DNA from 2 places in the Leisingera sp. S132 genome. Region 2 is predicted to be linked to the other one. Evidence: riboswitches for the same ligand, from Rfam matches in the RefSeq annotation. Region 2 holds a riboswitch; the other holds the start of a gene.

Region 1 (5,746 bases), 1.9 Mb from region 2:
CGGCCCGCAGCAGTAGACCTCGCGCTCCAGGTAGTCCCCCGCAATGATACCCAGCATGATCTGGTTCAGCTGCCCGCGGTAGCCGGTCCAGACCTGATAGGGGTCGTCCTCTTCCACCACGAAATGCAGCTTGATCCCCGGCACCCGCGCCGCCATGCCTTCCAGCTGGCGCCGCGCGATGATCTCGCTGGGCCGCTTGGCGCAGTTGATGAAGCAGACGTCAGGCGACTGGCCGCGGTCAAACAGATACTGCGTCATCGACAGGCTCGGCGTGATACCGGAGCCAGCGGAGATGAACAGGAACTTGCCGTTCGGGCGTTTCGGCAGGGTGAACACGCCCGCCGGGCCAGAGGCCTTGAGGAACATGCCCGGGCGCAGGTTGTCCAGCATCCAGCGGGTACCGATGCTGTCTCCCTGCGCCTTCACCGTCACCGAGATCGACAGCGGCCGCGACGGCGAGGAGCTGATGGTGTAGGTCCGCCAGACGGTTTCACCCGGCACCGGCAGCTCCAGCGTCAGGAACTGGCCCGGCTGATACTTGAACCACGCGCCGGAAGGCGCACGGAAGCTGAAGGTGGCGGTGTTCGGCGCTTCCGGCACGACTGAGACGCATTCCAGCATCTCGTCGTCCTTCCACGCCAGGGTTTCATCCAGCGTCTCGAAATTGGCCTGCAGTCCCATCTGCTTACTCCGCCGCGATCAGGTGGCGGCCGGTCAGCGCGCGGGTCAGGTGTTCAGCGTACCAGTTGGAGAACTGGATGACGCCGCTTTCCTGCACTTCCGAATAGGGGCCGGGTTCATAAGCAGGTGAGTTGATGCCGCGCTGGTTGTCCTCCACCACGATGCGGTCCTCGTCGTTGGTGGCAACCCAGACCTCGGTCAGCCGATTCAGGTCGTAGTCCTGGCCCTCGACCGCATCCTTGTGCACCAGCCATTTGGTGGTGACCTCAGTCTCGGTCGGGCTGATCGGGGTCACCCGGAACACGATGGAATGATCCGGCAGGAAGTGGTTCCAGGTGGTCGGGTAGTGGAATTTCAGCAGCGTGCCTGCATCAGCAAACGGCACCCGGCCCAGCTTCTTGGCGACAGCCGCCTTGCCGTCCATGGTATAGCTCTCGGCGCCTTCATTCAGCGGCATCCGCGCCACCCGGTACTGTCCGCGCGCGTCTATCTGGAACTGGGCCGGCACACCTGCCGCCTCGATCCGGTCGAAATGCTTTTGCAGGTGCGGCGGGGTCTCGCCGCCCTCGACACCAGTGACGGACGGATCTTCCGGGAAGGTCCGGCACAGCGACGGGTGGTTGCCGCCGCAGTGATAGCACTCGCGGTTGTTCTCCCAAACCAGCTTCCAGTTGCCATTCTCGATGATCGAGCTTTCATAGGCGACTTTGGCATTGCCCAGGTCATGCGGCTCCAGATAGGGGCGGGCCACTGCGGCAAAAGCATCGAAGTCCGGCGCCTCATCCGCCAGGCAGATATAGATCAGCCCGGCCAGATCGCGGCAATGCACCGGCTTCAGCCCGTGTTTGGAGGCGTCGAACTCCGGCCCCATGTCGCGCGCCCACAGCAGCGAGCCGTCCAGCTCATAGGTCCACTGGTGGTAGGGGCAGACCAGCTTGGGCGAATTTCCCTTCTTGGCCTTGCACACAACCGACCCGCGGTGGCGGCAGGCATTGTGGAACGCACGCACCTCACCATCGGTGCCGCGCACGATGATGACATTGTAGGACCCCACCTGATGGGTCACATAATTGCCGGCCTTCGGAATTTCGCAGGCCGGAATGGCAAACAGCCACTCGCGGTAGAAGATCTGGCGCATGTCCAGATCCAGCACCCCCGGATCAGTGTAAAACGCCTGCTCCAGGGAATAGTTTTTCTGACGGGCGACCAGTTTGGCCAGAATTTCGCTGTCGTGAAGCATCTGCTTCTCTCCTTTGCCGCATCCCCGCGGCAGGTTGGCTTGGCTGCGGGCATGGGGAGAGAGATTGCAGGCCACGCGCCTGCAACCGCCCCGCCGCCGCCCGCGGTTGACGTTTTCGGGGCAAGGCTGGTTTCCGGACTGTCCCGGGGCCTTTTGGCGGCGGGGCCTGGCACCTTCCCGAAGCTGCGGCTTCAGTGGTTTTTGCCATGCCTTGCCCGGGGTCACCGTTGCGGGGGCAGTGCCGGAGTTTCACCAGCTTCCCAATTCTCCGCCCCTAGGGGCGGCACCTTGCTGAGGCGCAAACTGCCCTAATCCCGCCCCCCAAGCGGAGACAAATCCGACCCGCCGAAACCGGAAAAAGACATGCATGATTGCCGTGCCCGGAGGGACAGGGATGTCCAGAATCTCAAACCGGCATCCGCCGGTTCGTTTGCGGCAGGCGCTTATCTTTCATGCGGTTAGGCGCTGCTAGGCACACCGAATCGATTCGCACGCAGTGAGTCTTGCGCCGGCCCCTTGGATGGTGAAATGCATTTAACTATATGCTATATAGTTAAATGATGCACAGGAGAATCCGATGACCACCGGCCATGTCTTCATCGCCACCAGCCTCGACGGTTTTGTGGCCCGCCAGGACCATTCGCTGGACTGGCTGTCCAAGCAGCCCGTTGCCGAGGATGACGATGGCGGTTTTGCCGCCTTCATGGACAGCGTAGACGGGCTGATTATGGGAACAGGATCATTCCGCACCGTGCTGGGGTTCGGCCAATGGCCCTACAGCAAGCCGGTTGTGGTCCTCAGCAACAGCCTGACAGAACAGGACATTCCCGAAGAGCTGAAGGATAAGGTGCGTCTCAGCACCACCGCGCCCGCAGACCTCATGCAGGAGCTGCAAGAGCAGGGCTGGACCCGCGCCTATATCGACGGCGGGCGGATGGTGCAGTCCTTCCTGCGCCAGGGGCTGATCGCAGATCTGACCATCACAACGGTCCCGGTCCTGATCGGCAGCGGCATCCCGCTTTTCGGCAGCCTGGACCGGGACATCGACCTCCAGGTAGCAAGCTCCCGCATCCTGCCCACCGGCATGGTCCAGACCACGTTCCGGGTGGCCTGACCAATGCCCCCGCGCATAGGCCGCCCGCCCAGGGGCAGCCGCACCCTCAGCAAGGATGATGTGCTGAAAAAGGCCCTGCAGCTGCTCGATGAGGGCGGCAGCAAGGCTCTCACCTTCAAGGCACTGGCAGCGGCGCTTGGCGTCACCCCGATGGCCGTCGCCCACCACGCCGGCACCAGGGACGAGATGATTGCCAGCCTCGTCGCCATTGCCTTTGAAGGTGCAGATGCGCCATCAGAAGCGTCAACGCCCAAACTGCGCCTGCGCGATCTGATGACCCGCTATTGCACTCAGGTGACCCGGCACCCGGAACTTGCGAAATACATCCTGGAGAACCCGTCTCTGATCGGTCCTGCCCTGACCGGGCTGACCCGGCTGATCGAGGCGGAAATCACCGCCGCAGGCGTAACCGGTGCAGAGGCCCGTACCCTTCTCTGCCTGCTGGTGGATTACACACACGGCTTCGCCTTTGCCGCCGCTGCGGCACCACGCGGAGCACTTTCACCTGACGACTTCTCCCCCGCGCTGGACTGGGTGCTGGACCGGATCGAATAAAGAAACGCGGGCCTTTTCAGGCCCGCGCATCCGCTTGCGTCTTGCAGAGCCGCCCAACGGGCGGCCCCTCCTCAATTCGATTTCCAGGTATCCAGCCAGCGGCGGAACCGGCCCTTGCGCTCGGCAATGGCATCGCCTGCCGCATAAAGACTGTCCTCGGCGCTTTCGATCATCGGGTCGATCCGCGCCTGCCGGAACCGGCGCCAGCGCACATAGATGGCCCACAGAAGCGCCGCCAGCAGCACCAGGAAAATGATGGAGAACCAGTTGGTTGGCTTGTCCTCCGGCCCCGCCACCGGCTTGATTGTCACCGCATTGGGGAAGATCGACAGGAACTCGTTGCGCCAGCCGTAATGCATCACCGCCACCCATTCCGGGTTCGCCTTGGTCGAGATGCTGTCATTGGCGTCCGTATAGAGGTTCGCGGTGTCGAACTTGAAATAGGGCGGCCAGTTCCAGCCGGTATCCTCGTTGCGGTAGACCATGTTGCGGCCGTTTGCGCGCACCGCCTGGATGAACTGCACATCCCGGTTGATCAGCTGCGCCGATTGGTCGTCAGGCTTGGACCAGAAAACCCGCGTCCAGTCGTTCAGCTCCTGCCGTTCCTCGTAGGTGTTGACGATCCGCACCACGTCATACTGCGGCAGCGTGTAATGCAGGAAGGCGCCGAACAGCACCCAGAAGGTAATCAGGAAAGCCCATTTGATGAAACGCATGGGGGTAGACCTCACATGAAGTTAATGACGTAGATCAGGAGCGCCAGCGCCCCCAGCGGGATGATATAGACCAACAGGATCAGCTTGCGCCGGAACGAAGTGTCGTACTGCTTCAGCCCCCGCTGGATGAAGGCCGCGCGGTCGCCGGTCAACCCCTTCTCTTTCCAGCGCCGCTTCAGCTTCAGCCGCCGCATCTCGCGCGAGTACAGCGACACCGCAGCGTAGACCACGGTCAAGACCACCAAGAGGACCAGGATCAGGCGGATGAAACCGAACATCTCTAACGCCCCCTCACCCGGTCCACAGCCCCCCAGGGGCCGACCCGGTCAACCACCGCTTTGCGCCGGTTCCGTGGCAGCTTGGGCATCCGCCCCTCCATATCCGGCTCATGCCCGAACAGCGCTTCGCGCGCGCCGGCCTTGTCCACCGCATACTCCCGCGCCAGGAACTCCGCTGCATAGGCCTTCTTGGTCTCTGGCCAGCTCCGGTACTGGCGGTAAAACTCTTCCTTGTGGCAGATGAACATCTGGCGGAAATCATGCGGGCACAGCTCCGCCAGCAGCATGTTGACCAGATCGCGGCAGGGCGTGTCCGACGCCCGCAAGGAATAGAAATAGGCCGGATGATCCGAGGTGATCTTCGGCCACTTGCCGCCCCCCTCGGCCCAGCGCACCAGCGCTGCCAGCCCCTCGAACTCCTCTGGCAGCTCATCCGCGTGGCGCGCCGCCAGCCGCCGCAGGTCCGACCGCGACAGGCCCGACAGGTCCCTGCCTCGCTCCGTCAGAACCGAAACCGCCAGGAACCCCATCTTCTGCCGCAGGATCGCCGCGCCATCGACGCCGCGCGCGCGGATCACCGGCTCTGCCAGCCCGTTCAGCTCCAGGAACTTGGCAATCGCATTGCGCTGGCTCAGGTCAAAGACGCGGTCCAAGGGCACGCCCTCCGGCTTTGCCCCGCTGGCAATCACCGCCGGGTGCTCCACGTCCTGAAACAGGTACAGTCCGCCGAAATGCGCGGTCCAGAAATTGCCCTGCTCAAAGACCTCATGCTCCAGATGCACCGGATTGCGGGTCACATCGCCGGTCTGCTCCGCCGTTGCGATCATCTCCCCGATCAGTTCATCGTCAAACCAGGCATCCTCCCCGGTTTTGAACCGCTCCACCAGCGCTGCCAGCTGGTCCGCATGGCGCAGCGTGCCGCGGGTGGTATCCGCCTCGATCCGCACCTGCCGGATGTCGAACAGGCGCGCGGGCGAGGACACCTCAAACACCGAATTCACCAGCTCGCCCGCCACCGCGTCGGTCGCGGTCAGTGCAAACAGCTGGCGTTCATTGACCTCGATAAACCGGCGCAGGATGTCCCGGCTGGTGGAGAATTTCACGTGAAGCAGCGGGCAGCGTTTCTGCTCGGTGCTGAGGAGAATGAATTGCCGGTTCACGC
Region 2 (5,746 bases):
TCAGTGTCACCCCGGGCGTGCCGTCCTTTGCTGCTGCCGCTGCCGCGCTTGGCACCGAGCTGACCCTGCCCGGCCTTGGCCAGTCGGTGGTGCTGACCCGCACGCCGGGGCGTGCCTCCTCGATGCCTGCAGGCGAGTCGCTGGAGAATTTCGCCAAAACCGGCACCACGCTGGCCATTCACCTGTCGATCGGCAACCTGGACCATGTGGTCGACAGCCTGACGCCGCATTACGGCGCCGACTGCCCGGTGGCCGTGGTCTACCGCGCCAGCTGGCCGGACCAGCAGATCATCCGCGCCACTTTGGAAACGCTGAAAGAGTCGCTGGACGAGAAGATCTCCCGCACCGCACTGATCCTGGTGGGGCCGGTGCTGAAAGGTGAGGGCTTTGACGAAAGCTGCCTCTATTCCACCGACTACGACCGCCGCTACCGGCCGCAAAGCGCCGACAGCCCGTGGTCGAGCTGGAGCCATGGCGACGACTGAGGGGACAAAGACTATGACTGCAATGAACCCTCCCGGATTGATGATCTCGGCACCCTCCTCGGGCACCGGCAAAACCACCGTGATGCTGGGCCTGTTGCGGGCGCTGGCCGAGGACGGACTGACCGTTCAGCCTTACAAGAGCGGGCCGGACTACATCGATCCGGCCTTCCACCTGGCAGCTGCCAAGCGGCCCAGCTTTAATCTGGACACCTGGGCGATGGACGCCCGCCTGCTGGATGCGGTCACCGCGCAATCGGCAGGCGCCGAAATCTGCGTCGGCGAAGGCTCGATGGGCCTCTATGACGGCGTGGCAACGCGCGGGCAGTCGGGCTTTGGCTCCTCCGCCGAAACCGCCAAGCGGATGGGCTGGCCGGTGGTGCTGGTGGTTGATGTCGGCGGCCAGGCGCAATCGGCGGCGGCCACCGCGCTGGGGTTCAAGAACTACGACCCGGAGCTGCCCTTTGCCGGGGTGATCCTCAATCGTGTTGCCAGCCCGCGCCATGAGCGGCTGACCCGGCTGGGGATGGAGAAGGCGGGCATCAAGGTGCTGGGCTCCCTGCCCCGGCGCGGCGACCTGACCCTGCCGGAGCGGCATCTGGGCCTGATCCAGGCGGTGGAGCATCCCGATCTGGAAGCCGCCATCGCAGGCTATGCCGAATTCTTGCGCGCGCATGTGGATCTGGATGCGATCAAGTCCGCAGCCCTGGCAGGCCAAGCGCCCGCGCCCGCCAGCCTGCCCAGACCGCCCGCGCAGCGGATTGCGCTGGCGCGGGATGCGGCGTTTTCCTTTACCTATCCGCACCTGCTGACCGGATGGCGAGCGGCAGGCGCAGAAATCCTGCCGTTCTCGCCGCTCGCTGACGAGGCCCCGGCGGCGGACGCCGATCTGGTCTGGCTGCCCGGCGGCTACCCGGAGCTGCACGGCGGCACGGTGGCGGCGGCGGAGACCTTCCGCGCCGGTGTCCGCAAGCACGCCGAGACCAAACCGGTGCATGGCGAATGCGGCGGCTACATGGCCCTGGGCGAGGCGCTGATCGACAAGGAGGGCAACCGCCACCAGATGCTGGGTCTTCTCGGCCTGGTGACCTCCTATGAGAAGCGCAAGTTCCACCTCGGCTACCGCCGCGCCATTCTGCAGGCCGGGATGCCGGGCTTTGACGCGGGCACGGCGCTGCGCGGCCATGAGTTCCATTACTCCACCATTCTGGAAGAACCCGACGCGCCGCTGGCGCAGGTGATGGACGCCGACGGCGGCCCCGTGCCGGAAACTGGCTCCATCAAGGGCCACGTCACTGGCACCTTCTTCCACCTGATCACGGGAGAACAGGCATGAGCGGTTTTGTGAGCTTTGTCTCCTCCGGCCCCGGCGACCCGGAGCTGCTGACTGTGAAAGCCGTGAAGCGGCTGGAAGCGGCAGACGCGATCCTGTTCGACGACCTGTCGTCCGGCCCGATTCTGAGCCATGCCCGCGCCGATGCCGATCTGGTGGGTGTGGGCAAACGCGCAGGCCGCCCCTCGCCCAAGCAGGATCATGTGAGCCAGCTCTTGGTCGACTACGCTTCCTCCGGCCTCAACGTGGTGCGGCTCAAGTCCGGCGATTCCGGCGTCTTCGGGCGGCTGGAGGAAGAGATGACCGCGCTGCGCGAAGCGGGCATCGGGTTCGAAATCGTGCCCGGCGTCACAGCAGCCTCGGCGGCGGCAGCGGCGGCCAGTATTCCGCTGACCCGGCGGCTGACGGCGCGGCGGCTGCAGTTCATCACCGGCCATGACGTGACCGGCGGGCTGCCGGACGATCTGAACATGGCGGCGCTGGCCGACCCGCATGCCACAACCGTGGTTTACATGGGCAAACGCACCTTTGCTGACCTGGCGGAAAAGCTGATGGAAGCGGGCCTGCCCGCGGACACCCACGCGCTGGTGGCGCAGGGGGTTTCCACGCCGGAGCAGAAACTGTTCTGCCACACCGTGGGCGAGCTGCCATCGGTTTTGCGGGGAATGGAAACCAAGGCGCCGGTGCTGATCCTTTACGGGCCGCTGGCCGATCAGGACCTGCCGCACGCATGAGCCTGCCGACCCTCACCCTGTGCCGCACCTGCCGCGACGCGGACCCGGCCCTGTTCGGGCAGGTCGCCGCAGCGCTGGAGGTGGACGGGGTGGCGGCGCGGCTGCAGCAGGTGGATTGCATGTCCGGCTGCAAACGGCCGCAGACGCTAGCGGTGCGGCAAAGCGGCAAGACCGCCTATCTGTTCGCAGAGATCACGGCAGCGGACCTGCCTGACATCCTGTCCTTCCTGAAGATGTACCGCGAAAGCCCGGACGGCAATTTCGCCGACGCCCGGCCCTTGGGGCGATTGCGGTTCAAGGCGATTGCCCGCATCCCGGCTGATCTGGCGTGATCCGCCTGCGGCGGGCGTGAGGAAAATTCCGGCACGGAATTTTGGCCGGAAAATTTGCATTTTCCGGCGTCACCGGCCACCCATCCCGACATACATTAACTGCCCCCGTGCCGCTGAAGGGCACAAACCTGGCGGATTCTTCCTTGACCGGAGCGCGCCGCGCGGGGCATTACCGCAGGATACGGTGTCTGATGGTGCCTAAGCACTGGGACTGAAACGGGAATGAGGACGGTGGACCAAATCGCGGCACCGAAGCCTCAACCGCCCCCGCGACTGTGAGCGGCGAGCGGCCTTCCAAAAACCACTGGCGCAAGCCGGGAAGGAGGAAGGCAGCAGCGACCCGCGAGTCAGGAGACCGGCCGTGTGGAAACGCAAACTTATGCCGTCGGGTGTGACGGTTAGGAGGACTAGAAATGACGACCAAGACGCTTAAGGCTTCTGCCGCTGGCACCAGTGTTCTTCCGGCACTGTTTGCAGTGGTTCTGGGGCTGGGGATCATCACTCTGACCGGCCATGTTCAGGCATCCGCCCTGCACGACGCTGCTCATGACGTGCGCCACGCAACCGGCTTCCCCTGCCACTAAGGCCATGTTCAGTCGCATTCTGACCAGCGGCCTGTTCGCTGGTGCTGCAGCAGGGCTGATTACCGCCCTGCTGCAGCTGTATTTCGTGCAGCCCGTGCTGCTCCACGCCGAACTCTATGAGGGCGGCGAGCTGGTGCATTTCAGTGCTGATCCCGTAACCGCGCATCCCGATCTGCCCGGCCTGTTCGCCGAGCCTGTTCGCGACGGCCTCAGCATCATCTTCACGATGCTGACCTACACCGGCTATGCGCTGGTGATGGCGGCGCTGATGTCGGTGGCCGAGCGCCAGGGCCATGAGATCAACGCGCGCTCCGGCCTGTTGTGGGGCCTGGCGGGCTTCATCACCTTCCACTTCGCGCCCGGCCTGTCGCTGGCGCCCGAGGTGCCGGGTGTTGCCGCCGCCGACGTGGGCGCGCGCCAGATCTGGTGGACCGTCACCGTGGCCGCCGCAGGCGTCGCCATGTGGCTGATTGCCTTTGGCGGCAATCTGGTCAGCTACCTGATCGCGGCTCTGCTGCTTATGGGGCCGCACATCATCGGCGCGCCTGAGCCGGAAAGCTTCTCCGGCCCGGTTCCAACCGAGATCGGCGCGCTGTTTGCCGCCCGGGCCTTCGGCATCGGCATGGCCGCCTGGGCTCTGCTGGGCAGCTTTGCCGGCTATTTCTGGCAGGCCGAAGGCAAGCGCGCGGAAGCCGCAGCCTGATCCGGCTCCTTGACCCTCCCCGCCGGCCGTATCCGGCGGGGAAATTCTTCTTTCAGAGGATGAACAGATGTCCCGCTCTCTTGCCCTGTTTGCGATCGGCCTGGTGTTTGGCGGCGGTGCCGGCTTTGTGATTGCGGCCGGAAACGGCGTCACCTTCGACGGCCATGACCATGGCGACCCCGCGCACCACGGCGGCGGTCACGGCGAAATGGCGTCTCATGACCATTCCCAGAGCGTCAGCCTGGCTGCAGGCCCGGATGCGCCCGGCGTTGCCATTCAGCTGCACAAGGATCCGATGGCGGGCTGGAACCTGCAGGTGACACCGCAGAATTTCCGCTTTGCCCCGCAGAACGCCTCTGCCGCAGACGTTGACGGCGAGGGCCATGCGCATGTCTATGTGAACGGCGAAAAACTTGCCCGGCTTTATGCCAACTGGATGCATATCCCTGCCCTGCCCGAAGGCGCGGAAGTCAAGGTCTCGCTCAACACCAACAGTCACAGCGCGCTGCTGGTGGAAGGCCAGCCGGTGGAGGCAAAGATTACTGTTCCCGCGGGCGAGGGCTCCTGAGCCGCAAATCCCGGCTTGCAAGACAAATTGCACGGCCCCATAGAGGGCCGTGTTTTCATGTGAAAGGCCCGTCATGATTGAGCTTTCCCTGATCGGCATCGGCACCGGCAACCCGCAGCACATGACGCTGCAGGCGATTGAGGCGCTGAACGCGCAGGATCTGATCCTGATCCCCAACAAGGGCGCGGGCAAGGACGACCTGGCGGGGCTCCGGCGCGAGATCTGCAACCGGGCGATCCGGGGCGATGGCCCGAAGATCGTGGAATTTGCCCTGCCCGTGCGGGACGAAGCCACCCAAAGCTACCGCAAACGGGTCGACGACTGGCACGACGCCATTGCGGAAATCTGGTGGCAGAACATAACGGCCCATCTGCCGGATGGCGGCAAGGCCGGGTTCCTGGTCTGGGGCGACCCGTCGCTTTATGACAGCACCATGCGGATTGCCGAGCGGCTGAAGACGCTGGCAGAAATCAAGCTGACAGTGATCCCCGGCATCACCTCGATCCAGGCGCTGACAGCGGCGCATGCCATCCCCGTCAACGAAATAGGCGCGCCATTCACCATCACCACCGGGCGGCAGTTGCGTGAAACCGGCTGGCCGGACAGCGCCGATACGCTGGTCATCATGCTGGACGGGGAATGCTCCTTTCAGGCAATCAGCCCGCAAGGCGTGGAAATCTTCTGGACAGCCTATGCAGGCATGGAGAACCAGATATCCGTCGCAGGCCCGCTGGCCGAAGCGGCCGGGCGGATCATCGAAACCCGCGCAATGGCACGGGCAGAGCACGGGTGGATCATGGACATCTACCTGCTGCGGCGGGCATGATGCGGGCTGCAACCAGGCAGGTTTTCTGCTGATTTGCCGTCAGGCGGCAGGACTTGTCGTTCCCCGGACGACACATTCCAGCCCGCAGCACAGCCTGAACTGCTCACGCGTGTCAGACGTAATGTAATCTGTAAACCGTTGCCCGGCGAGCGACCCGATGGTTTCGGCCGGAATGCGGATGGTG

The links. A riboswitch is a leader RNA that binds a small molecule or an ion and turns the genes downstream of it on or off. The one in region 2 is predicted to bind cobalamin.
Region 1: it holds a riboswitch for cobalamin, as region 2 does, so the genes downstream of both, K3725_RS03010 (aromatic ring-hydroxylating dioxygenase subunit alpha) here and K3725_RS13300 (CbtB domain-containing protein) in region 2, are expected to answer to the same signal.

Annotation. Positions count from the first base shown of each region.
Region 1 covers NZ_CP083553.1:630,102-635,847, reverse strand. Annotated here, with positions in the region: gene K3725_RS03015 (hybrid-cluster NAD(P)-dependent oxidoreductase) at 1-681, opposite strand, end outside; gene K3725_RS03010 (aromatic ring-hydroxylating dioxygenase subunit alpha) at 686-1,921, opposite strand; cobalamin riboswitch at 2,028-2,227, opposite strand; gene K3725_RS03005 (dihydrofolate reductase family protein) at 2,499-3,035, shown strand; gene K3725_RS03000 (TetR/AcrR family transcriptional regulator) at 3,039-3,590, shown strand; gene K3725_RS02995 (DUF1523 family protein) at 3,662-4,306, opposite strand; gene K3725_RS02990 (hypothetical protein) at 4,318-4,584, opposite strand; gene K3725_RS02985 (DUF6638 family protein) at 4,587-5,746, opposite strand, start outside.
Region 2 covers NZ_CP083553.1:2,673,635-2,679,380, forward strand. Annotated here, with positions in the region: gene cobM (precorrin-4 C(11)-methyltransferase) at 1-485, shown strand, start outside; gene K3725_RS13285 (cobyrinate a,c-diamide synthase) at 499-1,818, shown strand; gene cobA (uroporphyrinogen-III C-methyltransferase) at 1,815-2,549, shown strand; gene K3725_RS13295 (DUF1636 domain-containing protein) at 2,546-2,881, shown strand; cobalamin riboswitch at 3,047-3,260, shown strand; gene K3725_RS13300 (CbtB domain-containing protein) at 3,295-3,465, shown strand; gene K3725_RS13305 (CbtA family protein) at 3,470-4,168, shown strand; gene K3725_RS13310 (hypothetical protein) at 4,236-4,736, shown strand; gene cobF (precorrin-6A synthase (deacetylating)) at 4,810-5,562, shown strand; gene K3725_RS13320 (LacI family DNA-binding transcriptional regulator) at 5,602-5,746, opposite strand, start outside.